Regions from separate parts of the Methylobacterium sp. CCH7-A2 genome, predicted to be linked through region 1. Evidence: predicted binding sites of a transcription regulator. Region 1 holds the regulator's gene; each other region holds the start of a gene.

Region 1 (10,269 bases):
CGCCCATCGAGACCCTGCCGCTGGCGCAGTGCGCCTGGCGCGTGCTCGGGGCCGATCTCGCGGCGCTCAGGACACAGCCGCCCTTCGCCAATTCGGCCATGGACGGCTATGCGGTGCGGGGCGACGACCTCGTGCCGGGCGCCGAACTGCGCGTTCTCGGCGAATCCGCGGCCGGGCGCTCCTTCGACGGCAGCGTGGCCGCCGGCGAGGCGGTCCGGATCTTCACGGGTGCGCCGATCCCCGAGGGCGCCGACACCATCCTGATCCAGGAGAACGCCGACGGTGTCGGCTCGGCCGCGATCACCGTTCGCGAGGGCGCGCCCAAGGGCAAATTCATTCGCAAGGCCGGGCTCGACTTCAGCGAGGGCGACCAGCTGCTCGCGGCCGGCACCCGGCTCGACAGCGCCGCGCTCGGGCTCGCCGCCGCCGCTGGCCACCCCGCGCTTGCGGTGCGCCGCAAGCCGCTGGTGGCGATCCTCGCCACCGGCGACGAGCTCGTGCTGCCGGGCGAGCCGGTCGGGCCCGACCAGATCGTCGCCTCCAACTCGTTTGCGCTGGCCGCGCTGGTCGAGCAGGCGGGCGGGAGCGTGCTCGATCTCGGCATCGCCCGCGACGACCATGCCGATCTCGCCGCCAGGATCGGGCAGGCGCGGGACGCCGGCGCGGATGTGCTGGTGACGCTGGGCGGCGCCTCCGTCGGTGCCCATGATCTCGTCCAGGAGGCGCTGAAGCGCGCCGGCATGGATCTCGGCTTCTGGAAGATCGCGATGCGGCCGGGCAAGCCGATGATGACCGGCCGGCTCGGCCCGATGGTCGCGATCGGCCTGCCGGGCAACCCCGTCTCCTCGATCGTCTGCGGGCATCTCTTCGTGGTGCCGGTGATCGAGGCCCTGCTCGGCATGCCCTCGCCCGAGCGCGACCGCAGCGAGCCCGGCTTGCTCGGGCGCGACATGCCGGCCAATGACGAGCGCGAGGATTATTTGCGCTCCAGCCTCGTCCTGACCGAGGCCGGCTGGGAGGCGACGCCGTTCGAGAGGCAGGATTCCTCGATGCTCGGCCTGCTCGCGAGGGCGCAGGCGCTGGCGATCCGCCCGGTTTTCGCGCCGGCGGCCCGCAAGGGCGATCCCTGCCGCTTCATTCGTCTGCGATAGGTCGCGGGCTGGCGCATCGGCTTGCGGAACACAACGCGAACGGGTATGGTGTTCGTGATTTGTTTCGAATCTGCGATGATCGGCAGATTTCAGAGCGCCGGCGGGGATCATGCTGACACGCAAACAGTTCGAACTGCTTCGCTTCATCCATGAGCGCCTGCGCGAGAGCGGCGTCCCTCCCTCCTTCGACGAAATGAAGGACGCGCTCGACCTCAAGTCGAAATCCGGCATCCACCGCCTGATCATGGCCCTCGAGGAACGCGGCTTCATCCGCCGCCTGCCGAACCGGGCACGGGCGCTCGAAGTGATCAAGCTGCCGGATGGCGCGGGTGGTGGCCTCCAGGGCGGCGCGCGCCGCTTCAATCCCTCCATCGTCCAGGGCGGGCTCGGCAAGGAGACGCCGCCGGCCAAGGACGGGCTGCCCGGCCGGGCGCGCCCGGTGGAGGCGATGCCGGAAGACGCCCGCAACACGATCGCGATCCCTGTCATGGGCCGCATCGCGGCGGGCACGCCGATCTCGGCGATCCAGAGCCGCAGCCACAGCGTCGCCCTCCCCGCCGACATGCTCGGCTCCGGTGAGCATTTCGCGCTGGAGGTCCGCGGCGACTCGATGGTCGAGGCCGGCATTCTCGACGGCGACACGGTGGTGATCCGGCGCCAGGACACCGCCAATACCGGCGACATCATCGTCGCCCTGATCGACGACGAGGAGGCGACGCTGAAGCGGCTGCGCAAGCGGGGCTCCTCGATCGCGCTGGAGGCAGCCAATCCGGCTTACGAGACGCGGGTGCTGGGACCGGACCGGGTCAAGATCCAGGGTCGGCTTGTCAATCTGATGCGGCGCTACTGACGGGCCGGCGCTAGGGCAGGCGCTCGGTATCGGGCGCCTCCTCGGCCGGTGGCGGCCCAGCCGGGCCCGCAGTTGTCGGCGCGGGCTGGGGACGCCGGCGGCTCCAGGGCCGGTCGCCCGCATCCTGCGCCGCGTGGTTTTGCCAGCCGGAGCGAGTCCGAACCAGGGCTGTCGCGCCATCGCGCTGCAACGTCATCCGGTCGATCAGCCGCGCGCGGCAGGCCGCCGTCCAGGGAATCGGCGTCACCACCACATCGGCGCGGCGGCAATCCTCGATGATGGCGAGCCGGTCCTGCGCATAGGCGATGCTGTGGCCCTCTCTCGTCATCAGCACGCAGCCGCGCGGATCGCAGGCCGCGCCCTTGCGCAGCGACGGGTCGTCGGGCTGGCGGCCGTCGCCATCCGCCGTCAGCCATTGCTGCAGGACGAAGCGGCTCGGCTTGCCGGCGATCACGAGCAGGCCGTCCTTGCCGCGCACCGCGAGGCCCGAGCCGTCGCGCTCGATCAGGATCGCCGGCTTCTCCGGTTTGGCCGCGACGGCCACGCCGCCGACCAGCGGCAGGATCGCCAGCAGACGCAGCTTCGTCGTCCACAGCGTCGCCCAGAGCAGCGCGGCCGAAAAGCAGCCGAGCGCGGCCGGGCCGAAGGCGGCGAGCACCAGGGTCGAGTGATCGATGGTCGCGACCCAATGCGCCAGTTTGAGCACCACCTCCGAGGCCAGGCCCATGAGCCACCAGGCCGGCGCGTCCAGCCCGAAGGGATAGGCGAGCACCCCGAAGACGGCGGCCGGCATGACGAAGAGGGAGACGAAGGGCAGAGCCAGCGCGTTGCCGAGCAGGCCGAAAGGGTTGAAGGTCTGGAAATGATAGGCGCCGAAGGGCGCCGTCGCCGCCGTCGCCAGCAGGGTCGTGACGACGATGCCGGATGCGGCGACCCAGAGCGGGCGCAGCGGCCAGGGCAGTGCGGGCGGCGGCTGCAACCGGCCGCGCTCCTCCCAGCGCTCGGCAAAGGCGATCAGCGCCGCCACGGCACCGAAGGACATCTGGAAGCTCGGCCCCAGCAGCGCCTCGGGCTCGCGCAGCAGCACGATCATCGCCGCCAGCGCGAGGTTGCGCATGCTCAGCGCCGGGCGGTCGACGAGGATTGCGCCCAGCATCACCAGCGTCATGATCAGCGAGCGTACGGTGGCGACCTCCGCTCCCGAGAAGACGCAATAGGCGACCGAGCCCGCCATCGCCGCGAGCGCGGCGAGCTTCTTGACCGGCAGGCGCAGCGCCACCGTCTGTGACAGGGCGAGCAGCGCCCGCACCAGCCAGAAGATCGTCCCGGCGGCCAGCACCATGTGCAGGCCCGAGATCGAGACGATGTGGTAGATCCCGGCCGCCCGCAGATCGGCATTGGTGGTTTCGGTGATCAGCCCGCGCTTGCCGGTGACCAGCGCCGCCGCCATCGCCCCTGCCTGCCCGCCGGCGACCGAGGCAATGCGCTGGGTCAGGGCGTTGCGGGCGCCGTCGATCGCCGCCGCCAGGCGCAGATCCCAGTCGGGCGGATGCGGCGGCGGGCTGAGCGCGATCTTGCCCGAGATGCTGCCGACGGCGCCGATGCCGCGGAAGAAGGCGTCGCGCCCGAAATCATAGCCGCCCGGCCGGGCCGGCCCCGGCGGCGGCAGCAGCCGCGCCACGGCCGCGACATGGTCTCCGGGCGCCACGGTCCCGGAGCGGATGTTGACGCGCACACGCTTCGGCCAGAACGGCCGGTCGAGCCCGGCGATCCCCGTCACGCGGATGACGAGCCGAGCGCCGGCATCGCGCGCCTCCACCGATTCCACGAAGCCTGAGACCTGGCCGACGCGCGGCCGCTCCAGCATCGGGGCGGCGATCGTCGCCGTGCGCCAGGCCGCCGCAGCGAAGCCGGCAAACAGGGCGGCGACAGCGAGGCACACCCAGGCCGGCCGCGGGCGCCCCCGCAGCAGGATCGCGCCAGCCGCGGAAAGCGCGAGCCCCGTCAGCGGCGCCCAGAGCGCCGGTTCGGCATCGGCGGCGAAATAGAGCAGGATGCCGATGCCCATCGCGACCGGCAGCCAGAGGAAGAGCCGGCGCCGCTCGGCCTCGCGCGACAAGGCGGCGAGCACTGCGTCGCGCCATTCGCCCAGCGCCAGTCCGAACCTGATACCGCCGAAGCGACCGTCCGGCCGGTGCCATACGAGGGCGGCCGCCAGCGCCCCGCGCCGCGGCACCCGCTCCCCCTGCCCTGGCGGCTTCGCCGTCATGGCCTGCCCCCGTCCTGCGCCGGCGCGCCGGGCTTCGAACTGGCCCTTAACGGCGGCGGCTCAGGCATGTTACAGGGGCCGCGCCGGATGTCATGTCCGCTTCGGTACGCGCTGCGACAGGGCGTGCCGCTCGATCTTTTCCCGCCCCTTTCAGGGTCCTTCTCCCAAGGTCCCGCCGGAGCCCTGCCATCCATGAGCGACGCCGTCGTCACGCGCTTTGCGCCCTCGCCCACCGGCTTCCTGCATATCGGCGGCGGGCGTACGGCGCTGTTCAACTGGCTCTATGCGCGCCGCCATGGCGGCAAGATGCTGCTGCGCATCGAGGACACCGACCGCGAACGCTCGACCGAAGCTGCGATCGGCGCCATCCTCGACGGGCTGAAATGGCTCGGCCTCGATTGGGACGGCGAGACCGTCTACCAGTTCGCCCGCGCCGAGCGGCACCGCGAGGTGGCGCATCAGATGCTGGCCAGTGGCCATGCCTATCGCTGCTACGCCACGCCGGCCGAACTGGACGAGATGCGCGAACAGGCCAAGGCTGCCGGCAAGCCGATGCGTTATGACGGGCGCTGGCGCGACCGCGATCCCGCGACGGCTCCCGAAGGCGTCAAGCCGGTGATCCGGCTGCGCGCACCGCAGACCGGCGAGACCGTGGTGGAGGACGAGGTCCAGGGCCGCGTCGTCTGGCAGAACGAGAATCTCGACGACCTCGTGCTGCTGCGCTCGGACGGCAACCCGACCTATATGCTCGCCGTGGTGGTCGACGACCACGACATGGGCGTGACCCATGTCATCCGCGGCGACGACCACCTGACCAATGCCGCGCGCCAGACCCAGATCTACCAGGCGCTGGGCTGGAAGGTCCCGAGCATGTCGCATATCCCGCTGATCCATGGCCCGGACGGCGCCAAGCTCTCGAAGCGCCACGGCGCGCTCGGTGTCGATGCCTATCGCGAGATGGGGTACCTGCCGGTGGCGCTGCGCAATTATCTGCTGCGCCTCGGCTGGAGCCATGGCGACCAGGAGATCTTCTCGACGCAGGAGATGATCGAGCTGTTCGACCTCGGCTCGATCGGCCGCTCGGCCGCGCGCTTCGACTTCGCCAAGCTCGAGAGCCTGAACGGGCTCTATATGCGCCAGTCCTCCGATCACGACCTGCTCGACGCGCTGAAGGTGATCCTGCCTGAGATCGGGCCGGCGCGCGGCCTCGGCCCGACCCTGTCGCCCGAGCTGGAGCAGCGCTTCCTTGCCGCGATGCCGGGGCTGAAGGAGCGCGCCAAGACGCTCGTCGAGCTGCTCGACAGCGCCTACTATCTTTATGCGGCCCGGCCGCTTCAGCTCGACGCCAAGGCAGCGGCCCTGCTGGACGAGGCCGGTCGCCAGCGTCTGCCCGGGCTCGCCCAGGCGCTCGCCGCCATCAACGACTGGTCGCTCGAGGCGCTGGAAGCCGCCGTGCGCGGCTATGCCGAGGCGCATGGGCTCAAGCTCGGCCAGGCGGCGCAGCCCCTGCGCGCTGCACTGACGGGCCGCGCCATGTCGCCTGGCCTGTTCGATGTGATGGCGGTTCTGGGGCGCGAGGAAACCCTTGCTCGCCTGGCCGATCAGAGCTGAGCAAGACGCGGTGCGGACCGTCTTTCGGCTCGGTTGAACCGGGTCTGCAAATGGTCTAGTGACGCCGGACACGGCCGCTGCGGCGAGAGCCGGAGCGGGCATAAATATTGCTTGAAAATCAGTCGGATGAACCGCTCTGCCCACCTGCCCGCGCCCGCGCCGACACGACAGCGTCATGTCGGTCCGCTTTGACGACGGACAGGTTTCATGGACGACCGTGAACGGACAGAGCGCGACCCCGCCTGAAAAGCAGCGAGCCTGAAAGGATCGGTATCGATGAGCGGAACCACCAGCCAGCTTCAGGTCGACGGCAAGACCGTCGATATGGCGATCAAGACGGGTTCGATCGGCCCGTCCGTCATCGACATCGGCAAGCTCTACGCCCAGACGGGCATGTTCACCTACGACCCTGGCTTCACCTCGACGGCGAGCTGCGAGTCGCAGATCACCTATATCGATGGCGACGAGGGCGTTCTGCTCTATCGCGGCTACCCGATCGAGCAGCTCGCCGAGCATGGCGACTTCCTCGAGACCTGCTATCTGCTGCTGGAAGGCGAACTGCCGACCGCCGCGCAGAAGGCTGATTTCGATTATCGCGTGACGCGCCACACCATGGTGCACGAGCAGATGGCCCGCTTCTTCCAGGGCTTCCGCCGCGACGCGCATCCGATGGCGGTCATGGTCGGCTCGATCGGCGCGATGTCGGCCTTCTATCACGACTCGACCGACATCTCGGACCCGCATCAGCGCATGGTCGCCTCGATGCGGATGATCGCGAAGATCCCGACGCTGGCGGCCATGGCCTACAAGTACACCGTCGGCCAGCCCTTCGTGTATCCGCTGAACTCGCTCGACTATACCTCGAACTTTCTGCGCATGTGCTTTGCCGTGCCCGCGGAGGAGTACAAGGTCAATCCGGTGCTGTCGCGCGCGCTCGACCGCATCTTCATCCTCCACGCCGACCACGAGCAGAACGCCTCGACCTCGACGGTCCGGCTCGCCGGCTCTTCGGGCGCCAATCCCTTCGCCTGCATCGCGGCCGGCACGGCATGCCTCTGGGGCCCCGCCCATGGCGGCGCCAATGAGGCGGCGCTGAAGATGCTGGAGGAGATCGGCTCGGTCGAGAACATCCCGAAATACATTGCCAAGGCGAAGGACAAGAACGACCCCTTCCGCCTGATGGGCTTCGGCCACCGGGTCTACAAGAACTACGACCCGCGCGCGAAGATCATGCAGAAGACCACGCATGAGGTCCTCAACGAGCTCGGCATCAAGGACGATCCGCTGCTCGACGTCGCGATCGAGCTCGAGCGGATCGCGCTGTCGGACAGCTACTTCATCGAGAAGAAGCTCTACCCGAATATCGACTTCTATTCGGGCATCACGCTGAAGGCGATGGGCTTCCCGACCTCGATGTTCACGGCGCTGTTTGCCCTCGCCCGCACGGTCGGCTGGATCGCGCAGTGGAAGGAGATGATCGAGGATCCGTCCCAGCGCATCGGCCGTCCGCGCCAGCTCTATACCGGCTCGCCGCAGCGCGAATACACGCCGATCGGCCGACGCTGAGCCGCAACCCGTCGACGACAATTTCCGAAGGGGCGCCACGGCTTGCCGTCGCGCCCCTTCATTGTTTCAGATGATTGATCGCACGGCTGCAGGTGACGAAGCGCAGCCTCGCGCTAAAGTTCTCCAAACCCTCGGAGAACCGTCTCTTGTCCCATCCGCATGATCTCTCCCGGCGCGGCTTCCTCGCCGGCGCCTCGGCCCTGACCTTCGTCGGCGGCCAGGCGCAGGCCCAAGCCGCTTTCCCCGCTCGCCCGATCAACCTGATCGTTCCCTTCGCCGCCGGCGGCTCGACCGACATCGTCGCGCGCCTCGTCGGCCAGAAGATGGGCGAGCTGCTCGGCCAGTCTGTCGTGATCGAGAATCGCGCCGGCGCCGGCGGCAATGTCGGCTCGACCGCGGTCGCCCGCGCGACGCCGGATGGCTACACCATTCTCATGGGGACGATCTCGACCCATGCGCTCAACCCGGCGATCCTGAAGACCGTCACCTTCGACCCGGTCAAGGACTTCACCCCGATCTCGCTGCTCGCTGTGGTGCCGAACGTCATGGTTGTGCATCCGAGCTTCCCGGCGAAGACCGTCCAGGAGGTCATCGCGGTGCTGAAGGCCGATCCGGGCAAGTACTCCTATGCCTCCTCCGGCGTCGGCACGCCGCTGCATCTCTCGGGCGAGCTGTTCAAGTCGATCGGCGGCGTCCAGATGAACCACGTCCCCTATCGCGGTGCCGGCCCTGCCCTGAACGACGTCGTCGCGGGCGCGGTTCCGATCATGTTCGACAACCTGCCCTCCTCCGCCCAGTTCATCCGCAACGGCCAGCTGCGGGCGATCGGCGTGACCACCAAGGACCGCGTCGCCTCCTTCCCGGATCTGCCGACCATCGCCGAGGGCGGTCTCGCCGGCTACGAGACCTATACCTGGAACGCGTTGTTCGGACCGGCGAAGATGCCGGCCGACATCGTGGCGAAGCTCAACAAGGCGGCCAATGACGCGCTGAAGGACGCCACGGTCAAGCAGCGGCTCAACGATGTCAGCGCCGAGATCGTCGGCTCGACGCCGGAGGCGCTGGGCGAGCACGTCAAGGTCGAGGTGGCCAAGTGGTTCCCGATCGCCAAGGCGTCGGGCGCCGCGCTCGAGTGAGGCTCAACCGCCGCGCGGGCCGCCCGGCCCGCGGCTTGCCACCAGCGCCAGCGCGGCCTCGACCGCGTTGGCAGCCGGACTTTCCCCGGCCGAGCGCATGATCGCCTCGACCTCGGCGAAGCCGGCGAGTTGCCGGTGCCGGTCTTCACCCTCCGCCAGGGCGGCTTCGAGCCGGTCCGCCAGCGTCTGCGCCGTCGCATCCTCCTGGATGAACTCGGGCACGACGCTGCGCCCGAGGATCAGATTGGGCAGGATCACGCTGGGCAATTTGATCAGACGCCGCGCGATCGCGGCCTCCCAACCTGCGCCGCGATAGGCGGCCACGGTCGGTACCTGCGCCAGTGCCAGTTCCAGGGTCACGGTGCCGGAAGCCGCCAGCGCCGCGCGCGCGCTGCGGAACGCCGTGAGCTTTGCCGCCTCGCCGGTGACGATCTCGGGCCGATGGGCCCAGCCCGACGCCGCCTGTGCGATCTCGTCATGCAGATGCGAGACAGCCGGCAGGACGAAGCGCGCCCCCGGCCGCATGGCGGCGACTCTGGCGACCGCCTCGCCGAAGACCGGCATCAGATGCCGGACCTCGGAGCGGCGGCTGCCGGGCAAAACCAGCACGACCGGCGATGCGGCGTCAGCCCGCCTCGCGCTCTCTGCCGCATCAGGCCGCAGCTCGTCCAGCCGCTCGATCAGCGGGTGGCCGACATAGATTGTCGGCGGGCCCTGCAGCCGCTCCAGCGCCGCCGGCTCGAAGGGCAGCAGGGCCAGGATGCGGTCGACATGCGGCTTCATGCGCCGCGCCCGGCCGGAGCGCCAGGCCCAGACGCTGGGGCAGACCCAATGGGCGATGGCGATGTCCGGCGCGCGGGCGCGCACCTTCTTGGCCACGCGCAGGCCGAAATCGGGGGCGTCAATCGTCAGCAGGAGATCCGGTGCGAAGCGGGTGATGCCGCGAGCGGCATCCTCCATGCGGCGCAGCAGCAGGGGCAGGCGCGCAACGACCGGTCCGAAGCCCATCACGGCGATGTCGGCCTGCGGGAAGAGCGGCGTCAGCCCGGCCGCGATGAGGGCTTCGCCGCCGACGCCGGTCACGATCACCTCCCGCGGCGCCAGACGGCGACGCAGGGTCTCGAGGAACCGCAGAGCCAGCGCATCGCCCGAAGCCTCGCCCGCCACGATGGCGAGGCGGAAGGGGGTCGTCATGGCACGCCCTCGACGAAAAGCCCCGCCTGGTCGGCCAGCTTGCCCAGAGCCGCACCATCGCCGATCAGAACACGCCCGGCGCGCAGGCCGATGCCCGAGAGCCCGGCTTCCGAGACGAGGCGCAGCGTCTGCGGGCCGATCGCCGGCATATCGACGCGCAGATCCTGCCCGTCCTTGGGCGCCTTCACCAGCACGCCGTCGCCCTTGGCGATGCGCAGCCGGCCCGAGGCGACCATCTCCGCGACGCGGCGGATCATGGCATCCGTGCCCTCGGCCGCTTCGATGGCAATGACGCGGTGGTCGGCGAGGATCGCCGCCTGGCCGACATCGAAGGGTGAAAGCGCGGCCAAAAGCTCGAAGCCGCGCGCGATCAGCGCCTTCTGGTCCGGCGACGCCGCTCGGCGGCCAAGCGCGCCGGCCGGCGCGGTCATGGCCGGGGCGATGTCGGCCGGGCCTTGGACGGTAAAGCCCTGTCCTTCGAAGAAGCTCACG
Region 2 (10,269 bases), on a different contig from region 1:
GCCTGGCGCCGCGGCAGGACGATGCGGAGGCGCAGCGCTTCGCCGCGGGCGTGCTGCGTCGGCGCGGAGCCGATTTCGCTCTCGTGCTGTTGGGCGAAGCGGATCGCTGGGGGCGCCTGCCCGCACGGCTCTTTGAAAGCGGCGCGGAGCCGGCGCGCGGACTGGCCGAGGCGCTCGTCGCGGAGGGCGCCGCGATGGCGTTGCCGGAGGCGCGCCCGGCCCGCTGTACGCCGCCGCCGGCGCTCGCCGCGGGAGCGCGTCGCCGTCAGGCCGCCGCCAACGCGAAACCCCCGCCGGCTGTGCCTGCTGCGTCCTCGGCCGAAATCGCGCTGGACAGCCATGATCTCGCCGCGCTCCGGGCGCATGAGGGGCGTCTGGTCCTGCTGACCGGGCGCGTCGCCTCCGTGGCGGAGCGTGGTCAGCGAACCTATGTCAATTTCTCGCGCCGGCGTGGGGAGGCCGCCTCGATCGTGCTGTCGAAGTCGCTTTGGCGCGAGCTGAAGGACGCAGGCTGGACCGCGAGCGGGCTCGGCGGTAAACGCTTGCGCGCGCGCGGCGTCCTCTCGGGGCGGGACGGCCTGCTGCTCGACGTGGCGTCCCCGCTCGCTCTGGACCTGATCGACTGACGCATGCGGGCCTTCTGGCGACAGGATCGGTGGCCGAGGGCCAGGATGGCCGCGCTGGCGTTGCCGGCGTTGCTGCTGCTCGGCTGCGCGGGCGACCAGAGCGTGCTGCTGCCGCCGCAGCAGGCCTCCGACGGCGAGATCGCGCCGCGGGTCAGCACGATCCAGCGCGCCTCGGAAAGCGAGCATCAGCGTCTTCTGGCGGCCTTCGGCGGCGAATATCGCGCGCCGCGCGCCCGCGCCCTGCTCGACGAGGTGGTGCAGCGTCTGTCCAAGGCCGGCGAGGGCCGGATCGGCACCTATGAGATCACCATTCTGAATTCGCCGGCGGTGAATGCCTTCGCACTGCCGAACGGCCGGCTCTACGTCACCCGCGGCCTGCTGGCGCTGGCCAACGACACCTCCGAGATCGCCTCCGTGCTCGCCCATGAGATCGGCCACGTCACCGCCCAGCATGCGGTCGAGCGGGCGGAGCGCGAGCTGGAATCGGCGCTGGTCAGCCAGGTCGTGTCTCAGGTGCTGAACGATCCGCAGCAGGGCGCTGCGGTCAAGGCCGTGTCGAAACTCTCGCTCGCCAAGTTCTCGCGCCAGCAGGAGCTCGACGCCGACCAGATCAGCGTCCGGACCATCGCGCGAGCCGGCTACGACCCCTATGGCGCCGGTCGCTTCCTGGCGGCGCTGGGGCGCAACACCGCGTTTCGCAACAGCGGCCAGAACCAGACCGCCGACGACAAGCGGCTCGACATGCTCTCCAGCCACCCGCAGACGCCTGAGCGGATCGCTGCCGTCACAGCCTCGGCCCGGCAGATCGGCGCGCCGGGCCTCGGCGAGCGTGATGCCGGACGCTGGCTCGCCGCGATCGACGGCATCGCCTATGGCGACGAATCGCGGGACGGCGTCGTGCGGGGCCGGCGCTACGTCAACAGTGCGCTGCGGATCGGCTTCACCGCGCCGGAGGGCTTCAGCCTCGAGGCGGCGCGCGACATGGTGATCGGGCTGAGCGCCAACGGGGCGCAGGCGCTGCGCTTCGACTCGGTGACGCTCAAGCCCGATCAGACACTGGAATCCTATGTCGCCGCCGGCTGGATCGAGGGTGTCGAGACGAGCGCGATCGAGCCGCTTGAGATCGCCGGCCAGCCGGGTGTCATCGCGGTCGGCAAGGGCACGGACTGGATTTTCCGCCTCGCCGCCGTGCAGGCGGGCAATCGCGTCTATCGATTTATCCTCGCGGCAAAAGGCGGCGCCGATCCGGAGCGGCCGATGCGGGCGCTGTTGTCGGGCTTCCGGGTGCTGAGTCCGGAGGAGGCGCAGGCGGTGCGGCCGGTGACGGTGCGGATCGTGACGGCTGCCGCCGGCGATACACCGGCGACCATGGCAGCGCGCATGCCGGAGCAGGAGCGGGCGCAGGAGCTCTTCATGGTGCTGAACGGTATCGAGCGGGGCGGCGCCCTCGTCCCGGGCCAGCGCTACAAGATCGTCGCTGAGTAGCGGGGCGACGCTCTTTCACGAAGGCGCGATGCGCGGTGTCGGGCCGTGACCTGCGGGCGCGAGCGGCTAAGCTGGCGCGATCGGCGGCGGGGCGGGTGGCCCTCGTCGCAGCGGGAGATGGCCATGGCGCTCGATCGTCGCATCGTCGAACTCTATGACGAATACACCCACAAGCCGCTCGACCGTCGGGTCTTCTTCAACCGGCTGATGGTGCTGGCCGGGTCCGCTACGGCGGCCGAGGCGGCGCTCGCTGTGCTCGAGCCGAATTACGCCCAGGCCCAGCAGATCGCGCCCGACGATGGCCGCCTGACGAGCGAGCGGCTGGAGACGAGCGTCGATGGTGTCGCCCTCAGGGGCTATCTCGTCGCGCCCAAGGCGGCCGGCCGCCGCGGTGGCGTGCTGGTCATCCACGAGAATCGCGGCCTCAACCCGCATATAGAGGATGTGACGCGGCGGATGGCGCTGGCGGGTTTCACGGCGCTCGGCCTCGATTTCCTGACGCCGCTGGGCGGGACGCCGAAGGATCCCGACGAAGCGCGTGCGCTGTTTCCCAAGCTCGCTGCCGACGACGTGCTGCGCCAGGGCCGGGCGGCGCTGAAGCTCCTCGCCGCCCGGCCGGATGCGACGGGCAAGACCGGGGCGGTCGGCTTCTGCTGGGGCGGCGGGGTGGTGAACGACCTCGCCGTCTCGGTGCCGGAGCTGGCGGCGGGCGTCGTGTTCTATGGCCGCTCGCCCGACCTCGCGAAGGTGCCGCAGATCAAGGCGCGGCTTTTGATCCAGCATGCGGCGCGCGACACGCGCCTCGTCCAGCAACTGCCGGACTATGAGGCGGCGCTCAAGGCCGCCGGCATCCGCCATGAGGTGATCGTCTATCCCGACGTCGACCACGCCTTTCACAACGATACCAGCGCCGAGCGCTACAATGCCGCGGCGGCGAAACAGGCCTGGGACAAGGCGGTCGCCTTCCTGGCGGCGGAGACGGGGGCGGCGTAACGGCTCCGGACCGCTCCGGAACGTTGTAGCGAAGGGTTCCTGACATGAAAAAACCCGGCGGTCGCCCGCCGGGTTCGTCTGGTCTCGCGAAGGAGAGGGCCCGATCAGGCGGCCTCTTCCTGCAGGTCGTCGTTGTCACCCTCGACATCGCCCTCGGCGGCTTCCACCACCTCGCCCTTGGCCGGGCGGCGGGGCGACTTGGCGAGCTGCGCCTCGATCTTCTTCAGCGCCTCGGTCTCGGTGACGTCATCGACCACCGCGATCTCGCGGGTCATGCGGTCGACGGCGGCCTCGTAGAGCTGGCGCTCCGAGTAGGACTGCTCCGGCTGCGCCTCGGAGCGATAGAGGTCGCGCACGACCTCGGCGATGGCGACGAGATCGCCCGAGTTGATCTTCGCCTCATATTCCTGGGCGCGGCGCGACCACATGGTGCGCTTGACGCGGGCGCGGCCGGTCAGCGTGGTGAGCGCCTTGGTGACGCTCTCGGCATCGGCGAGCTTGCGCAGGCCGACGCTGGCGGCCTTGGCGGTGGGGACGCGCAGCGTCATCTTGTCCTTGGCGAAGCTGACGACGAACAATTCCAGCTTGAAGCCCGCGACTTCCTGCTCCTCGATCGCCGTGATCTGGCCGACGCCATGAGACGGATAGACGACGAACTCGCCCGTCTTGAAACCCTGGCGCACGACAGCTTTCTTCACCGTGGACATGCCGTTAAGACTCCTGACCGGACCGCTGGACGCGGGCTCGCGATGCTCAATCTCCGGCCGACCGACCGGAAACACTCTGCCTGGGACGCAGGCTTTCGCCCTCGCCCCACGCTCCCTCAGCCGGTCGTTTCTGATATGCCGCCGAGACAAAGACAGGGGAAGCTCCGGCAACGACGCCGGCGGCTCTCATCATCTCTGGCTGGGGGCGCCCCGTTTGTGAAAAACCTCGCAGGGGCATGCGGAACGAATGCGACTGGTGCTATGATGTAGCATAAAAAACACGCCGAATCAAAGGTAAACGCAAGCTCGGCGCAAGCCCCGCCCGAACAGCGGCTCTGTGGTTAACGCCGCGGTCGAGGTCCGGAGCGCGGTCCGCGTCAGTCGCCCTCGCCGGGATTCGGCGAGAACTGCTCGAGCTTGCCGGCGACGCCGTCGAAGGCCTTGGCGTCGGGCGGGGCGTCTTTCTTCTGGGTGATGTTGGGCCAGCTCGCCGCGTATTTCGCGTTCAGTTGCAGCCAGCTCTCGAGGCCGGGCTCGGTGTCCGGCTTGATCGCCTCGGCCGGGCATTCCGGCTCGCAGACGCCGCAATCGATGCACTCGTCGGGATGGATGACGAGCATGTTCTCGCCTTCATAGAAGCAGTCGACCGGGCAAACCTCGACGCAGTCCATGTACTTGCACTTGATGCAATTCTCGGTGACCACATAGGTCATGTCGCAGGTCCTTCCCGTCTCCCAGCGCCGCCCATAAAGCGCTCAAACCCGTCCGGTTCAAGACCGTTTGGGTCGTCCCGAGAGCAGGACCCTCTCTTTTGTCCCGTCCCGCCACGGCGCACCCCGCCGAGCTTCCGCGGGGATCGTTTGTGTACAAATGAATTTCGTTTTAGCTGCCGCCCTCGTCCTCGGCAAGAGGCGGATCGCCGCGCCCGCCCTCGTCGAGGCGTTCATAAAGCAGTTTTGCCCTTTCATACGCCTCGCGCCGCTCGCCAAGGCCGATAACCCGCACCACGGCGGTAGCGTGCGGCAAGGCCAGGGTGAGGACGTCGCCGAGCTTCAGCCCCTGGGCCGGGTTGAGGATCCGGCGACCGTCGAGGCGGACATGGCCCTCCTCGACGAGACGCACCGCGGCGGGGCGCGTCCGGGCGAAGCGCGCGAACCAGAGCCATTTGTCGAGCCTTTGGCGGTCCTCGCGCATCGCGTCTCAGGGGCGGCCCGGCATTGCGTCAGCCCTTGCGGCCTTCCATCTGGGCCTTGAGAGCCGCCAGCTTGGCGAAGGGCGAATCCGGATCGGGCTCGCGATCGGCCGGCCGCGGGCGCGGCGGCTGCTGGAAGCGCTCGCCGCCGCGGTCGTCGCGGCGCTGGCCGCCGCCACCGGGGCGTCCGTCGCGCTTGAAATCGGGCCGAGGGCCACGGCCTTGCTCCGGCCGGCCGCCACCCTCCGGGCGCGGGCCGTCAGGCCGCTGTCCGCGCCGGTCGTCGCGCCGATCCTGCCGCCGGTCGTCGCGACGCGGCTCACGCTCCGGACGGGGCGTCGCGGCTGCGGCATCGCCGGAGGCGGCCTGGGCGGGGACGGGTGCCTCGCCCTCGCGGCGCGGACCGCCGGGGCGCGGGCCGCGGTTGGGCCGGTCGCCGCGGCGTCCGCCGGGCTGGCGCTCGCCGGGGGCGCCCTCGCGGGCACCGCGCGCGGGCTCGGGGCGCCGGCCGCCCTGGTGGCGGTGCGGGCGCCAGACCTCGATCATCTCGGGTTCGGCCGGAGCCGCCGGGGCGGCGGCGGGCGCCTCTGCGGCAGGCTCGGCGACCGGTTCCGCCGCCGTCGCGGGCAGGGCCGAGAGCAGATCGGCCGGCACGGGCTCTGGGGCCGGCTCCAGCTCCTGCGCCGTCAGGATCGGGGCGTCGGGCGTCTCGGCAGCCGGCGCGTCCGAGGCGACGACGTCCGCCGCCGCCTGGTCCAGGTCGGTGGCTGTCGCAGGGGCCTGCGCCTCGACCGTCTCGCCGGAGGCGACAGCCTCACCGGCTTCGACGGGCGCTTCGGCCACGGTCTCGGCAGCCGCGGGCTTCACGGGGGCCGCGGCGAGCGGCACGGTGATGGCGGGACCCGGCCGCTTGACCGAGACATAGCCGAGCGAGCGCAGGATCGAGGCGAAATCCTCGCCCGCGCAGCCGACGAGGGAGGTCATCGCGCCGGTGACGACGAAGCCGTCCTGATCGGCCGAGCCCGCAGGCGGGGTGCCCTGCGTGACGCCGGGGCGGTAGGCGATGGCAGGACGGATCAGGTCCGCCAGGCGCTCCAGAATGTCGACGCGCACGGCCCGCTCACCGCAGACGCGGTAGCCGGCGGCGCGGTAGAGCCCCTTCGGCACCGCCTTGTCGACCGGGAAGGAGGTCCGGCCCGAGGCGGCGAGATGGGCGATGTCGTCCAGCCCCGACAATTCGGGGCCGCCATGCTTGAGCGCCCAGAGCTGGGCGGCCAGCGCGCGGGGCGCAGGCTTGAGCAGGGCCGGGAGATAGAGGTGGAAGGCGCCGAAGCGGATGCCGAGCTGGCGCAGCGCGGCGCGCCCCTCCTGGTCGAGCGCCTTCATCTCCTCGCCGACCTTGGCGCGCTCGAGCACGCCGAGCGCCTCGGCCGCCTGATAGGCGATGCCGCGGGCGATGCCGGTGAGGGTCGAGGCCTCCTCCAGCAGCGGCAGCGCGCCGAGCAGGCGGGTGATGTGGTTCTTCAGCCAGAGCTGCAGCCGCGCCTCGACCTGCTCGCGGGCCGGACCCGTGAGATGTTCCTCGACGAGCAGGCGCAGCCGCGGCTCGATCGCCTTCTCGCCGGCGACGAGACGGGCGACCGGCTCGCCGACCCAGCGCAGCAGCCCGTCATGCGAGAGCACAAAGGCGTCGTCCGCGGCGAGGACGACGCGCGCGGCGCGTGCCTCGATCTCGCTCGCCAGCGCCTTCAGGGCGGCCAGGTTCAAGGCCTTCGCCTCCGGCCCGCCGGCCTTCGGGTCCGCCGTAAAGCGGAAGCCCTGCAGCATTCCGACGTGCTGGCCCTCGACGAGCACGTCGCCCGTCGTGGTGACCTCAGCCTCCAACATCGCATTCTCCCGCAAACGGCGCAGCAGCACGCTGGTGCGCCGGTCGACAAATCGGCTGGCCAGACGCTCGTGCAGAGCGTCCGAGAGCTTGTCCTCTACAAGACGCGCCACCCCCTGCCAATGCTCAGGATCGGGCAACCAGTCGGGGCGGTTCGCGACGAAGGTCCAGGTGCGGACCTGGGCGATGCGTGCGGAGAGCGTGTCGATCTCGCCATCGGTGCGGTCGAGAGCCGCCAGCTGGGTGCGATACCAGTCGATATCGAGTCGGCCATGGCGCATCAGGCGCAGATAGAGGGTGGTCGCGAGGTCGGCATGCTGCTGCGGTGCGATCTTGCGATAATCGGGCAGCCCGCAGACTTCCCAGAGCCTCTCGACCGCCGGCCTGCCTTGCGCCAGCGCCTTGATGTCGGGATCGCGCGCGAGGATCTCCAGCGTGTTCATGTCCTCGGCGATCAGAGCGCGCGTCAGCCCGGCCTCGCCCGGCTGAAGGTTCAGGCTGTCGAGAAGCTGGGCGACCGAGCGGAAGTCGAGATCCGTGTTGCGCCATTGCAGCTGCCGCATCGGCTCGAAGCGATGATTCTCGATCGCCTCGACGAGATCGGCCTCGAAAGCCGGGCAGCGACCCGAGGTGCCGAAGGTGCCGTCCCGCAGATGGCGCCCGGCCCGGCCGGCGATCTGGCCGAACTCGGCGGGGTGCAGCTTCCGAAAGTGGTGGCCGTCATATTTCTTGTCGGCGGCGAAGGCGATGTGGTCGACATCGAGGTTGAGCCCCATGCCGATCGCGTCGGTGGCGACGAGATAGTCGACGTCGCCCGACTGGTAGATCTCGACCTGCGCGTTGCGGGTGCGCGGGCTGAGCGCGCCGAGCACCACCGCCGCGCCGCCCTTCTGCCGGCGGATCAGCTCGGCGATGGCATAGACCTCCTCGACCGAGAAGGCGACGATGGCCGAGCGCGGCGGCAGCCTTGTGATCTTGCGGTCGCCGGCGAACATCAGCTGCGAGAGCCGCGGACGCGTCACCACGTTGACGCCGGGGATGAGCTGCTCGATCACCGGCTTCATCGTCCCGGCGCCGATCAGCATGGTCTCGGCGCGGCCGCGGCGGTTCAAGAGCCGGTCGGTGAAGACATGGCCGCGGTCGAGATCGGCGGCGAGCTGAATCTCGTCGATGGCGACGAAATCGACCGCGAGATCGCGCGGCATCGCCTCGACGGTGCAGACCCAGAAGCGCGGGCGCGCAGGCTTGATCTTCTCCTCGCCTGTGACGAGCGCCACCGCCTCGACACCGGCCTTCTCGACGACGCGCTGATAGACTTCGCGGGCCAGCAGGCGCAGCGGCAGGCCGATCATGCCCGTCGGATGGGCGACCATCCGCTCGATGGCGAGATGGGTCTTGCCGGTATTGGTCGGCCCGAGGACGGCGGTGACGCCGTTGGAGCGGGCCGAAGGCGGCAGGGAGCGTGGAGGGAGCAAGGCCGACGCCGATCGTGGTGAGTGCCGGGCCGGGCGTCCCTCAAGCGGGCCGCTGCGGCATGGTGCCAGCAGGAACTAGGAGGCGGAACGAGTCCCGAACGAAGCGGGCCCGAATCGCTGACGCGGTGGGAATCGGGGTTTGTTCTCGCAGCCTGCAAGTCGGGCCGCGTTGCGCCTTCCGGGTCGGGATCGCTGTCTCGGCATCGCCTGTCCTCCGATGGTCGCGCACCGGACGCCCGTCATCCGCCGCAGAGCCTATCTAGGCATGGTTCGTCGGGAAACGAGGGTCTGAAGAGCAGGCGGCGCTCAGCCGAAGAGATCGGCAAAGATCTCTGCCGCCTCGTCGGGCGCCTCGACATGGACGAAATGACCGGCGCTCTCGCAGAAGGTGATCTCTGCGTCGTCGAAATGTTCGGGCACATAGGCGGCCCATTCCGACTTCAGCACGGGGTCATGGCGGCCCCAATGCACCCGCGTCGGCTGGTGGATGCGCACCGAGGGCGTCGGATGTCCGTCGATCGCCGCCAGCCGCGCGGCATTCTGGCTGCGATACCAGTCGAAGCCGCCGCGCAGATTGCCAGGCTTCATGAAATTATCGATCCAGAGTTCCAGCGCCGGATCGAAGGCATCCTTGCGATGGCACCAATGCGTCAGGAAATGGGAGAAGTAGAGCGCGCAGGACTGCCGGCTGAGCCCGATCAGCGCCTCCGCCAGCGGCAGTTGCTGAAAGGACTGGTACCAGACCTCGTTGACATGGCCGTCATGGACCCAGCGCCCGGCGATGCTCTGGGTCGGGCAGTTGAAGAAGAGCAGCCGCTCGACGAGCTGAGGATGGCGCCGGGCCATCGCCTGGGCCGCATAGGCGCCGACGTCGTGACCGACCACGCCCACCGAGTCGAGGCCGAGCGCGACGACGAGCGACGCCATGTCGTCGGCATGACTGTTGGCGCCGACATCGCTGCGGGGGGCGGCCGCCTTGGCGCTGTCGCCGAATCCGCGCAGATCCGGCGCGATCAGCCGGAAGCCGCCATGGAGCCGGTTCATCAGGGGCAGCCAGGTCGCCCAGAACTCCGGCCAGCCATGCAGCAGCAGCACCGGCGGCCCGGAACCGACCTCGGCAACATGCAGCGTCGTGTCACGGACCGCGATCTGGCGATGCCTCAGGCCGGGCGGCGTGGCGAAGTCGCTGGACATAGTGGCTCCCGACAGAATTGAGGCGAGGCTAGCGTTCGACGGGCTTTGGCCGCAATGCCCGCGCGGGTTGTTGCAGCCCGGGATTGCGCTTCTCCACAGGCGACGTTGGGAGCTCTTGCCCGGTGAGGGCGAGAGCCGCAGCGTCAATGCGCGGCGTGGCTGCAGCGGCCATGGTCGGCCAGTGCCTCGATGACGGCACAGTCGCAGGCAGCGACGCCGCCGGAGCAGGTCGCGGCGATGCGCTCCAGCTCGGCCTCAAGCGAGCGCAGCCGCGCGATCTTGCGGCGGACCTCGTCGCGATGGGCCACCGCGATGGCATGGGCCTCGTCGCAGGCCATGGCTGGATTGTCGGAGAGCCTGAGCAAAGCGCGGATCGCCTCGACCGCGAAGCCGAGGTCGCGGGCATGCTTGATGAAGGCGAGGCGCTCGACATGGCGCCGGCCATAGCGCCGCTGGTTGCCCCCCGAGCGTTCGGGCGGCGGCAGCAGGCCGACCTGCTCGTAATAGCGGATGGTCTCGACCTTGACCCCGGTGCGCTCGGCCAGCGCCCCGATCGGCATCACGCGCTCGACAGTTGCGGTCGGCATCGGCTCACTCCAAAGCTCTAGTCACTGAAGCTCAAGGTGGGCGCGTGACGGGTGGTGGTCAAGAACCTCGATCAGAACGAGGGCGGCGTGCAGGCGCTGACGACCTCGCAGGCGACCGGGCCGAC
Region 3 (10,269 bases), on a different contig from region 1:
CGTGAAGATCGAACCGGCATGGGCTGCCTTTCAGAAGGAATTCGAAAAGTCGCGCCCGATCCAGCCAAGCGGCGATCGGGCGCGACGGGAAGGCGGGTGGTCGAGAATCGCGTCAGACCACGAAGAGCAGGACGAGCGCCACGACGAAGGCGAAGATGCCCAGACCTTCGGCGAGCGCCGCGCCGATGAAGGCGCGCGGGAACTGGCCGTCGGCCGCCGAGGGGTTGCGCAGCGCGCCCGAGAGGAAGTTGCCGAAGATGGTGCCGACGCCGATGGCGGCGAGGCCCATGCCGAGCGAGGCGAGGCCAGCGCCGATGTACTTGGCTGCAACGGGATCCATGGTCTTTCTCCAGTGTGAAAAGGTGATGGCGGGTGGGAGGGTCTCGCGAACTCTGCCCGGCTCAGTGGCCGGGGTGCAGAGCGTCGTTGAGATAGACGCAGGTCAGGATCGCGAAGACATAGGCCTGCAGGAAGGCGACGAGGAACTCGAGGGCGGTCAGCGCGACGGCCAGCAGCAGCGGCAGCGGGGCGATGATCGTCGCGGCGCCGCCGGCGGCGAGCAGGGCGACGACGAAGCCGCCGAAGACCTTCAGCGCGATGTGGCCGGCCAGCATGTTGCCGAACAGACGCAGCGAGAGCGAGATCGGGCGCGAGACGAAGGAGACGGCCTCGATCAGGACCATGAAGGGCAGCAGCCAGCCCGGCACGCCCGACGGCACGAACAGGCCGAAGAAGTGGCTGCCGTGCTTGACGATGCCGTAGACCAGCACGGTACCGATCACCAGGAAGGCGAAGGCGGCCGTGACGATGATGTGGCTGGTCACGGTGAAGGAGCCCGGGATCATGCCGAGCATGTTCGCGCTGAGGACGAACATGAACAGCGAGAAGACGAGCGGGAAGAACGTCATGCCCTCCTTGCCCATCACGCCGGTGACGGTGGAGGCGACGAATTCGTAGATCATCTCGGCGAGCGACTGCAGCCGGCCGGGGACGACCGAACGCTGGCTCGAGCCATAGATCATGATCGCCGAGATCACGGCGACGATGGCGACCATCAGCAGCGAGGCATTGGTGAAGGACAGGTCGAGGCCGAACGGCCGCAAGCCGATGATCGGCTTGATCTCGAATTGGTGGATCGGATCGATTCCGCCGCCAGCCGCCATGTCGTTTCAGCCCCTTGTCGTGCGGCCTTCCGGCCGCCAGCCTCGGTCAGTCTTTCGTCCCGCCGCCCTTGGACCCGGAGGTCGGACGCGAACCGAGCCGATAGACGGAGCGCAGCCCCGCGATGGCTCCGATCACCAGGAAGATGATCAGCAGGAACGGAGAGGTTCCCAGCCACCGGTCTGCCAGCATCCCGATCAGGGCGCCTGCGATGATGCCGCCTGCGAGATCCGTCGCGGCGCGCAGACCGGAGGACATCGCGCCAGCCATGGCACCGTCCTCTCCGGCCGGGCTCGCGCCCGGCTTTTCGGCCTCTTCGGCCCGCCCGAGGGCGGCCTTCAGAGACCCCAGTCTTGCGCGCAACTCCGAGTCTGAGGCGTTTTTGTCGGGTTCGGCCATGGCAGCAGCTCCTCCATGATCGTGAAATGGCCACGATCCTGCAAAAAGCCACACGATCCCTGTCCGCGCCCCGCGCATCGAGCCGTCGTCAGCACGGCCTCCTTTATTGCCCGCCCCGGATGCTGTCAAGGCGGGCGAATGCCGGCTAAGGCATTGGAAAGCTTATAAATTCGGAGAATACCGACATTCTTGCCGCATTGCGAAGGCGATTGTGGCCTTTTTTCAGCGCTCAGACCGCCTCGCGGATGCGTTCCGCGGTCGCGAGGTCGACCGAGACCATCTGGCTGACGCCGCGCTCGGCCATGGTGACGCCGAAGAGCCGGTCCATCCGCGCCATGGTGATCGGGTTGTGGGTGATCAGGATGAAGCGGGTCGATGTGTCGCGCGCCATCTCGTCGAGCAGGTCGCAGTAGCGCTCGACATTGGCGTCGTCGAGCGGCGCGTCGACCTCGTCGAGCACGCAGATCGGCGACGGGTTGGTCAGGAACACGGCGAAGATCAGCGCGGTCGCCGTCAGCGCCTGCTCGCCGCCCGAAAGCAGGGTCATGACCTGCGTCTTCTTGCCCGGCGGGCGGGCGAAGATCTCCAGCCCCGCATCGAGCGGGTCTTCCGCGTCGACCAGCTTGAGCTCGGCCGTGCCGCCGCCGAACAGCACCGAAAACAGCCGCTGGAACTGGCCGTTGACGATCTCGAAGGCGGCGAGCAGGCGCTCGCGCCCCTCCCGGTTGAGGGCGCCGATCGCCTGGCGCAGGCGGCGCACCGCCTCGCTGAGATCGTCGCGCTCGGCGGTGAGCCCCTCGCGCTTGCCCTTGACCTCGGCCAGTTCGTCCTCGGCCCGCAGATTGACGGCACCGAGCCGCTCGCGCTCGGCTTTCAGCCCGGCGAGCCGACGTTCGACCTCCGCCTGCTCGGGCGGCGTGTCGCCCGGCTTCAGCCCGGCGAGGCTGCCGAGCCGGTCGAGGCTCGTCTCCAGCACCTCCTCGATCTGGCGCGCGACATCGGCGACGCGCTGCCGCGCCGCCTCGCGCCGCGCTTCGGCCGCCGCCCGCGTCTCGCGCGCCGCCGACAGTCCCTCCAGCGCCGCTCGCGCCTGCCGGTCGGCCTCCGCCAGCGCGGCTTCGCCGAGCGCCAGGGCGTCGGCCGCGGCGCGGCGCTGTGCCTCGGCGCTCTCGATCTCCGCCAGCAGGCGCCGCCGCTCGGTGAGGAAGGTGTCGGGCGCCTCCAGCAGCGCCGCCCGCTCGGTCGAGACCGTTTCGATGCGACGCCGCGTCTCCTCGGCCGTCTGGCCGCTGCGCGCGGCGCGCTCGCGCCAGGCCTGCATGTCGGCGGCGATCGCCTGGCGGCGCTGGGCGCGCAGTTCCGCCTCGCGCCGCAGCGTCTGGACGCGGGCCCGCGCATCGGAGGCGGCGATCCGCCGCTCGCCCAGCAGGACGCGCGCTTCGAGCAGCGACGCCTCGAGCGCCGCCGTCGCGGGGAGGGCGGCGACGGCCTCCTGCTGCCGCGCCGCCTCGGCAGCCATTTCCGCGATGCCGCGGCCGAGCCGGTCGATCGCCTCGCTCAGCGCCGAGCGGCGGGCCGCGACCTCGCCGGCCTTGCGCTCGGCGGCGGCCAGCGTCTCGCGCGCCTGGTCGAGCGCGCGGCGCGCCAGCTTCGCGGCTTCGAGCGTCGCCGCCTCGGCCTGGGCTGCGGTCCGCGCCTCGCCGATGGCTTCGTCCAGCGCCCGGCGGGCTCGCGCGGCAACCTCCTGCGCGGCTTGCGCCGCCTGTTCGAGATCGCCGAGGCGGTTCTTCTCGGCGAGGCGGCGGGCGGCGGGGGAGGGCGCCTCGGCCGCTCCGGTCAGCCCGTCCCAGCGCCAGAGGTCGCCCTCGCGCGAGACCAGCCGCTGCCCCGGCTTCAAGGCGGCGCGCAGGCGCGGCCCATCACCCCGCGCCACGACGCCGATCTGCGCCAGCCGCCGGCGCAGCGCCGCCGGCCCCGCGACATGCGCCGCCAGCGGCTCGGCCCCGCCCGGCAGGGCCGGGTCGCTCTCGCCTGCGCCGGTATCGTGCCAGTGGTTTGGCGCGGCGGGGTCGGTCGCGGCATCGAGATCGTCGCCCAGCGCCGCACCGAGCGCGATCTCGTAGCCTTTCGCCACGGTCAGCGAATCGAGGATGGCGGGCCAGCGCTCCGCGCTCGCCGGAGCCAGCAGCTTGCGCAGCGTGCGGATTTCCGTGTCGAGCCGCTGCGCCAGGCGGTCGGCCTCGGCGAGCGGCGCCCGCGACTGGGTTTCGCGCTCGCGTGCTGTGGCCAGCGCCGTCCGGGCTTCCGAGGCTGCCGCATCCGCCCCGCGAAGCGCAAGGTCCGCGGCGGCGACGGCAGCCTGCAAGGGCTCCAGCGGCAGGGCGGCGCTGCCGGCGTCGAGCGCCGCTTGGTCGCGCAGCAGCCTGTCGCGCTCATGCACCGCGCGCGCCTCGCGCTCCTTCGTCTCGCGCAGGGCCCGCTCCAGCGCGCCGCGCCGCGCCGAAAGCTCCGAGAGCGCGCCCTGGGCCGCCGCATGCGCGGCCTCCGCCTGGGCGAGTGCGGCTTCCGCCTCCGCCAGCACGGCCGAGGCAGCTTCCGCGCTCTGGGCTGCCCCATCGCCATCGCCGGCGAGGGCCGCGTCTTCCTGCGACAGGCGCGCGAGGCTCTCGGCGGCATCGCGCGCCACGTTCTCCTGCCGGCCGAGATCGCCCTGCAGTTCCGCCAGCCGCCGCTCCAGCTCCTCCGCCCGCTGCCGGGCCCGGCGGTTTTCCGCCTCCAGTTCGTCGAGACCGCGCTTCAGCCGCACCAGCCCGGCCGCCGCGGCGGCCTCGCCCTCGCGCAGGGCCGGCAGCTCATGGGCGGCGATCGCCTGTTTCCGCGCCGCCTCGGCCTGAATTCCGGTGCGCTCCGTCACGATGCGCACCGCTTCCTCCAGCGCGCGCCCGGCTTCGGCCTCCTGCGCCCGCGCGAGATGATGCGCGAGCAGCGCCAGCGTCGCCTCGGCCCGGCGGATATCGGCGGCGAGGCTGCGATAGCGCGAGGCCTGGCGGGCCTGCCGCTGCAACGCCTCGATCTGCCCGTCGATCTCGCCGAGCACATCCTCCAGCCGCGTCAGGTTCTCTTCGGCGCCGCGCAGCCGCAGCTCGGCCTCGTGGCGGCGGCCATGCAGACCGGCGATGCCGGCGGCGTCTTCCAGGATGCGCCGGCGCGACTGCGGCTTGGCGGAGATGATTTCGGAAATCTGGCCCTGCCGGACGAGGGCCGGCGAGCGCGCGCCCGTCGCGGCATCGGCAAAGAGCAGCTGCACGTCGCGCGCGCGCACCTCCTTGCCGTTGACGCGATAGGTCGAGCCCTCCTCGCGCTCGATCCGGCGCGTGACCTCCAGAACGTCGGTCTCGTTGAAGGCGGAAGGAGCCTTGCGGTCGCTGTTGTCCAGCGTCAGCGCGACCTCCGCCATGTTGCGGCCGGGGCGCTCGTTCGAGCCCGCGAAGATGACGTCGTCCATCCCCGAGCCGCGCATGTTCTTGAACGAGCTTTCGCCCATCACCCAGCGCAGGGCTTCGACGAGATTGGATTTGCCGCAGCCATTGGGGCCGACGATCCCGGTCAGTCCGGGCTCGATCAGAAACTCCGTCGGTTCGACGAAGGTCTTGAAGCCGGTGAGCCTGAGGCGCGTCAGCTGCATGTGAGCGTTCCCTTCTCCCGTTGGGGGAGAAGGTCTCGGCAGGGGGATGAGGGCGCCGTGTCCGGGCGAGCCATCTTTCCCTGATCCGTCAGCGCTTCGCGCTGCCACCTTCTCCCCCGAGGGGAGAAGGAAACAAGCCAGCCGCCCTCAGCCCCCCAGGAGCGGGGTGAGGATCTTGTCGAATTCGGCGATCGAGAGCGCACCTGAACGCTTCTGCCCGTTGATGAAGAAGGTCGGCGTCGAATCCACCCCGGCCTTGGCCCCACGATCCTTCACGACCGTGACGGCGTCATAGATATCCTGCCTTTTCAAGCAGGCTTCGAAGGAATCCTGTGTGAAACCGGCCTGCTTGACCATGGTCGACAGCGCATCGACCGGCTTGTCGGTGAAGGCCCAGACCTTCTGCTGCGCGAAGAGCAGGTCGGTCATCGCGACATATTTGTCGTTGCCGTTGCAGCGCGCGAGCATGAAGCCGGCTGTCGCCAGCGGGTCCAGCGGGAATTCGCGGAGCGTGAAGCGCACCTTGCCGGTGTCGATGTACTTCGCCTTTAGGGCCGGCCAGGTGTCCTTGTGGAAGGTGGCGCAATGGCCGCAGGTCAGCGAGGCGTATTCGATGATGGTGACCTTGGCGTCCGGCGAGCCGAGCCAGACATCGCCGAGCGGGCCGGGCGTCAGGAGGTCGGCCTGGGCCCGCGCTGCGGGAGCGCCGAGCATCGCGGCCGCCGCGAGACCGGCCGTCGCGGTCATAAGCTGTCGCCTGTTCGTCATCGTCGTGGTTCCTGGAATGCGAATGTCATGGGCCAAGGCCCGGTTGCCGGTCCTATAGAGGCGCGGAGGATTGTGGCAAGATCGTCACCGCGCCGCCGCGCATCCCTCACGAAGCTGTGTCGGAGCGCTGTCGCGCTGCCCGTTGCGCGACATGGGCGCCGAGCCGCGCCAGGCTGGCCCGCAGCGCCTCGCTTTCGACGCCGGCGACCTCGCGCTCCATCCGCGCCAGGAGGGCGGGATCGGCTGCCGGCGCGGTCGTGGCCACCACCGGCGCGTCCACCGGCCCCTGCTTCAGCACGAGCTTGCCGACGGCCCGCCAGCCGAGATGGGTGTTGACCCGCTCGATCACGATCGGCCCGAGCTGCTGCATCTCGAGCGCGAAGGCGCTCTCGACCCGCACCACCATCGTCGCGGGGTCGGACATCTCGCCGGGTGCCGGGCGCCGCCGCGGCCAGTCGATCTTGAGCGGGCGCGTGCGGGCGGCCAGCCGCTCGCCGACGATCTCCGGCCAGAGCGCGACGATCGCCCGCCCGGCGAATCCCTGCGCGGCGAGCGCGGGCGCGAGCAGGTCGTCGATCAGATCTGCGAGGGGTTTGACGGCCATGCGCGACTGTGCGGCGCTGCGCTCGCCGGCGCAAGCCGGCCGCGCATCATCCCGCGGCCCGCTCCCGCCCGACGGCCAAGCGCTGCGGCGCCCCGCCGAGGCGCCCGGCGAGCGCATGGCCCTTAGGCAGGACGAGCCCAGCGCGCAACCGGTGCGGTCCGAAGGAGAGGCCGGCGCGCTCGCGCAGCGACTGGGCGAAGCCCTTGAGCGGGATCAGCGCCGGCCTGTCCGGCGCCATCAGCAGATGGCGCTCCACGGCTTGCGGCCAGTGCGCCTGCGGCAGGTCGCCTTCTTCCAGCAGCAGGAGCCAGTCGCCCCGTGCCTGGGCCGCGCCCGCCGGCCAGCTTTCCGACCCGCCGGCGCGCAGATAGCTCGCTCCGGTCGCATCCGCGAGGCGCTCCACCGTGGCGTCGCCCACGGCATCGAGAACGACGGCATGGCCGAGGAATCCGTCGGCCACCGCCGGGATCAGGACGGAAAAAGTGGCCGCGAGGGCCTCGGTCGAGCCAGCGCTGCGTATGACCGCGGTGAGCATGCGCCTCCTTATGTCGCAGCGCAGCATGTCGCAATCCTGTCGCTTGCAATTCGTTCCCTTTATGTTCACATTAAACGACGCAGAAATCGCCGATTCCCGGGGATTTTCGAAGGACGTTCAGCGCCATGCTCCAGAGCAGGCCCTCTTCGCGGCCGATTTCGGCCCAGCCGCTGAAACAGGCCGGTGCCACGCCGATGTCGGTCTCGGCGCGCGTCGCGCCGGTCGATCCGCTGGCCTATGCCGGCCACCGCATCGATCCCGAGCGCCGGCGCGGTCGCGGCGCGACGATCAATCCCGGCAGCCGATACGAGGCCGAGCAGCGCATCAGCGAGGATGACGGTTGGGGCTCGCTCGGCGAACTCCCGGCGTTCAGGACCGAGGTTGCGGTCGAGAAGCCGCGCACCATCATCACGAAGAACGATTCCCCGGACATCTCGTTCGACCGCTCGATCAACCCCTATCGCGGCTGCGAGCATGGCTGCGTCTACTGCTTCGCGCGGCCGAGCCACGCTTATCTCGGCCTGTCGCCGGGGCTCGACTTCGAGAGCAAGCTGACCGCCAAGCCCGACGCCGCGCTGCTGCTGGAGAAGGAACTCTCGGCCCCGTCCTACCAGCCGCGCACCATCGCGATCGGCACCAACACCGACGCCTACCAGCCGATCGAGAAGAAGCTGCGCATCATGCGCCAGATCCTCGAGGTGCTGGCGAGGTTCAACCACCCGGTCGGCATCGTCACCAAGTCGGCGCTGGTCCAGCGCGACATCGACATCCTCGCGCCGATGGCGGCGAAGGGGCTGGCCAAGGTCGCGATCTCGATCACAACGCTGGACCCCAAGGTCGCGCGCGGCATGGAGCCGCGCGCCGCCTCGCCGGCGAAAAGGCTGGAAACGGTGAAGCGTCTGTCGGATGCGGGCATTCCGGTGACGGTGCTGGTCGCGCCGATCATCCCGGCGATCAACGAGCACGAGATCGAGCGCATCCTCGATGCCGCCAAGGCGGCCGGCGCGCGGGAGGCCGGCTATGTGCTGCTGCGCCTGCCGCTGGAGGTGAAGGATCTCGTGCAGGACTGGCTCCTGACCCATCACCCCGACAAGCTGCGCCATGTCGTCTCGCTGATCCGCTCGACGCGCGGCGGCAAGGATTACGACGCCGCCTGGGGCCAGCGCCAGGTCGGCTCCGGCCCCTATGCCTGGATGATCGGCCGGCGCTTCGAGATGGCGGCTGAGCGGCTGGGCTTCAACGGCACCCGCACGCGCCTGCGCAACGACCTCTTTGTCAAGCCGGAGAAGGAGAAGGCGCAGCTGAGCCTGTTCTGAGGGGACATCGGCTCTTGCCCGAGCCCTCATCCTGAGGAGCAGCCGCCAGGCTGCGTCTCGCAGGATGCTCCAGGAGGCTCCGGAACCAGCTGGAACATCCTTCGTGACGCGGATTTGTGCCCGCTCCTCAGGAGGGCTGAGAAGGGATCGCCGCTATGGGCTTTGCCGCGAATCGGCATAAGCCCCGCCCATGACCGCCCATTTCCACCGCGAGACAAAAGCCATCGCCGAGGGCCTCTGGCCGCTCGCCGGCGTCGACGAGGTCGGGCGCGGGCCGCTGGCCGGGCCGGTGGTGGCCGCGGCGGTGATTCTCGATCCGCAGGCGGTGCCGGAGGGGCTCGACGATTCGAAGAACCTGACCCCGGCGCGGCGCGACGAGCTGTTTGCGCTGATCGCACAGTCGGCGCTCGCCATCGGCATTGCCAGCGCCACCGCCGCCGAGATCGACACCATCAACATCCGCCAGGCGACCCTGCTGGCGATGCGGCGTGCGGTGGCGGCGCTGGCGCTCGCCCCGGCCTTCGTGCTGGTCGACGGCAACGATCCGCCGACGCTGGCCTGTCCTGCTGAATCCGTCATCGGCGGCGACGCGCAGATCGCCTCGATCGCAGCCGCCTCGATCGTCGCCAAGGTCACCCGCGACGGGATGATGGCGCGGCTTTGCGCGCGCTATCCGGCCTATGGCTTCTCGCTCCACGCCGGTTACGGCACGCCGCGGCACCGCGCCGCCCTGCAGGCTCACGGCCCATGCCCCGAGCACCGCTACTCCTTCGCGCCGGTGAAGGGCGTCTGGCGGCGGTGACGAGAGCGTCGCCGGAGGTTTCCACCGTCATGGTCGGGCTTGTCCCGACCATCCACGCCTTGCCCCTGACTAGGTAGCAACTACCGACATCGGCCTTGTCCACGACCCGCCTTGCAAGGCGTGGATGGTCGCCACAAGGGCGACCATGACGGCATGGGATTCATGCTGGCCGCATGGTGCCGCGCCTTAACCTCCCCTTAGCAATTCCCCATATCCGCCAGGAACCTGGGCAAAAACTGCAGCCCCAGAATGAGACGCATTTTTTTCGAAGCCTAAACCCGGCTTTTACCCTGACTGGCCAATATCGCGACTGTTCAAGTTGCGTAACGGTCTTGGGGCGTCATGGGTATTTTGCGTACCGGGACCACCAGCGCCGCCGTCCGGATTCAGGTTTCGCGTACCGGGCGGCCCGCGCTGCAGTCTCCGATCAAGGCACCCCGGCTCAAGCCGGCCGGCCTGCCCACGGAGCTGCCGCTCGACCAGATTCTGCTCGGCGATTGCGTGGCGGCCCTCGAGGCGCTGCCGCCCGCCAGCGTCGATCTCGTCTTCGCCGACCCGCCCTATAATCTCCAGCTCGGGGGCGATCTGCGCCGGCCCGACGACAGCCTCGTCGATGCCGTCGACGACGACTGGGACAAGTTCTCCTCTTTCGCCGAATACGACGCCTTCACCCGCGCCTGGCTGGCCGAGTGCCGCCGCGTGCTGAAGCCGGATGGCGCACTTTGGGTCATCGGCAGCTATCACAACATCTTCCGCGTCGGCACGATCCTGCAGGATCTCGGCTTCTGGGTGCTGAACGACATCGTCTGGCGCAAGGCCAACCCGATGCCGAATTTCCGCGGGCGGCGCTTCACCAACGCGCATGAGACGCTGATCTGGGCGGCGCGCGGCGAGGCCTCCAAATACACCTTCCACTACGAGGCGCTGAAGGGCGGCAATGACGACCTGCAGATGCGCTCGGACTGGTATCTGCCGCTCTGCACCGGCGAGGAACGGCTG

Evidence for each region. The regulator LexA, encoded in region 1, represses DNA repair genes until DNA is damaged. The targets are predictions, from matches to a motif close to TGTTCNNNNTGTGTTCNG.
Region 2: AX750_RS04835 (helicase-related protein) is a predicted target of LexA. The motif match lies at 8,447-8,464, and genes of this name have one in related genera.
Region 3: AX750_RS24435 (PA0069 family radical SAM protein) is a predicted target of LexA. The motif match lies at 7,204-7,221, and genes of this name have one in related genera.

The regions. Positions count from the first base shown of each region.
Region 1 is NZ_LSKN01000289.1:143,499-153,767, reverse strand. It holds gene glp (gephyrin-like molybdotransferase Glp) at 1-1,151, shown strand, start outside; gene lexA (transcriptional repressor LexA) at 1,261-2,001, shown strand; gene AX750_RS21935 (ComEC/Rec2 family competence protein) at 2,012-4,270, opposite strand; gene gltX (glutamate--tRNA ligase) at 4,463-5,881, shown strand; gene gltA (citrate synthase) at 6,158-7,447, shown strand; gene AX750_RS21920 (tripartite tricarboxylate transporter substrate binding protein) at 7,648-8,583, shown strand; gene lpxB (lipid-A-disaccharide synthase) at 8,587-9,777, opposite strand; gene lpxI (UDP-2,3-diacylglucosamine diphosphatase LpxI) at 9,774-10,269, opposite strand, start outside.
Region 2 is NZ_LSKN01000069.1:11,277-21,545, forward strand. It holds gene AX750_RS04805 (hypothetical protein) at 1-626, shown strand, start outside; gene AX750_RS04810 (M48 family metalloprotease) at 672-2,111, shown strand; gene AX750_RS04815 (dienelactone hydrolase family protein) at 2,235-3,104, shown strand; gene AX750_RS04820 (CarD family transcriptional regulator) at 3,209-3,811, opposite strand; gene fdxA (ferredoxin FdxA) at 4,189-4,524, opposite strand; gene AX750_RS04830 (RNA-binding S4 domain-containing protein) at 4,694-5,005, opposite strand; gene AX750_RS04835 (helicase-related protein) at 5,034-8,363, opposite strand; gene AX750_RS04840 (alpha/beta hydrolase) at 8,670-9,557, opposite strand; gene AX750_RS04845 (helix-turn-helix domain-containing protein) at 9,701-10,120, opposite strand; gene AX750_RS04850 (cupin domain-containing protein) at 10,216-10,269, opposite strand, start outside.
Region 3 is NZ_LSKN01000308.1:154,420-164,688, forward strand. It holds gene AX750_RS24395 (hypothetical protein) at 1-20, opposite strand, end outside; gene AX750_RS24400 (F0F1 ATP synthase subunit C) at 113-340, opposite strand; gene AX750_RS24405 (F0F1 ATP synthase subunit A) at 402-1,163, opposite strand; gene AX750_RS24410 (AtpZ/AtpI family protein) at 1,210-1,560, opposite strand; gene smc (chromosome segregation protein SMC) at 1,790-5,245, opposite strand; gene AX750_RS24420 (DsbA family protein) at 5,393-5,959, opposite strand; gene AX750_RS24425 (DciA family protein) at 6,120-6,617, opposite strand; gene AX750_RS24430 (hypothetical protein) at 6,664-7,152, opposite strand; gene AX750_RS24435 (PA0069 family radical SAM protein) at 7,347-8,468, shown strand; gene AX750_RS24440 (ribonuclease HII) at 8,659-9,270, shown strand; gene AX750_RS24445 (site-specific DNA-methyltransferase) at 9,613-10,269, shown strand, end outside.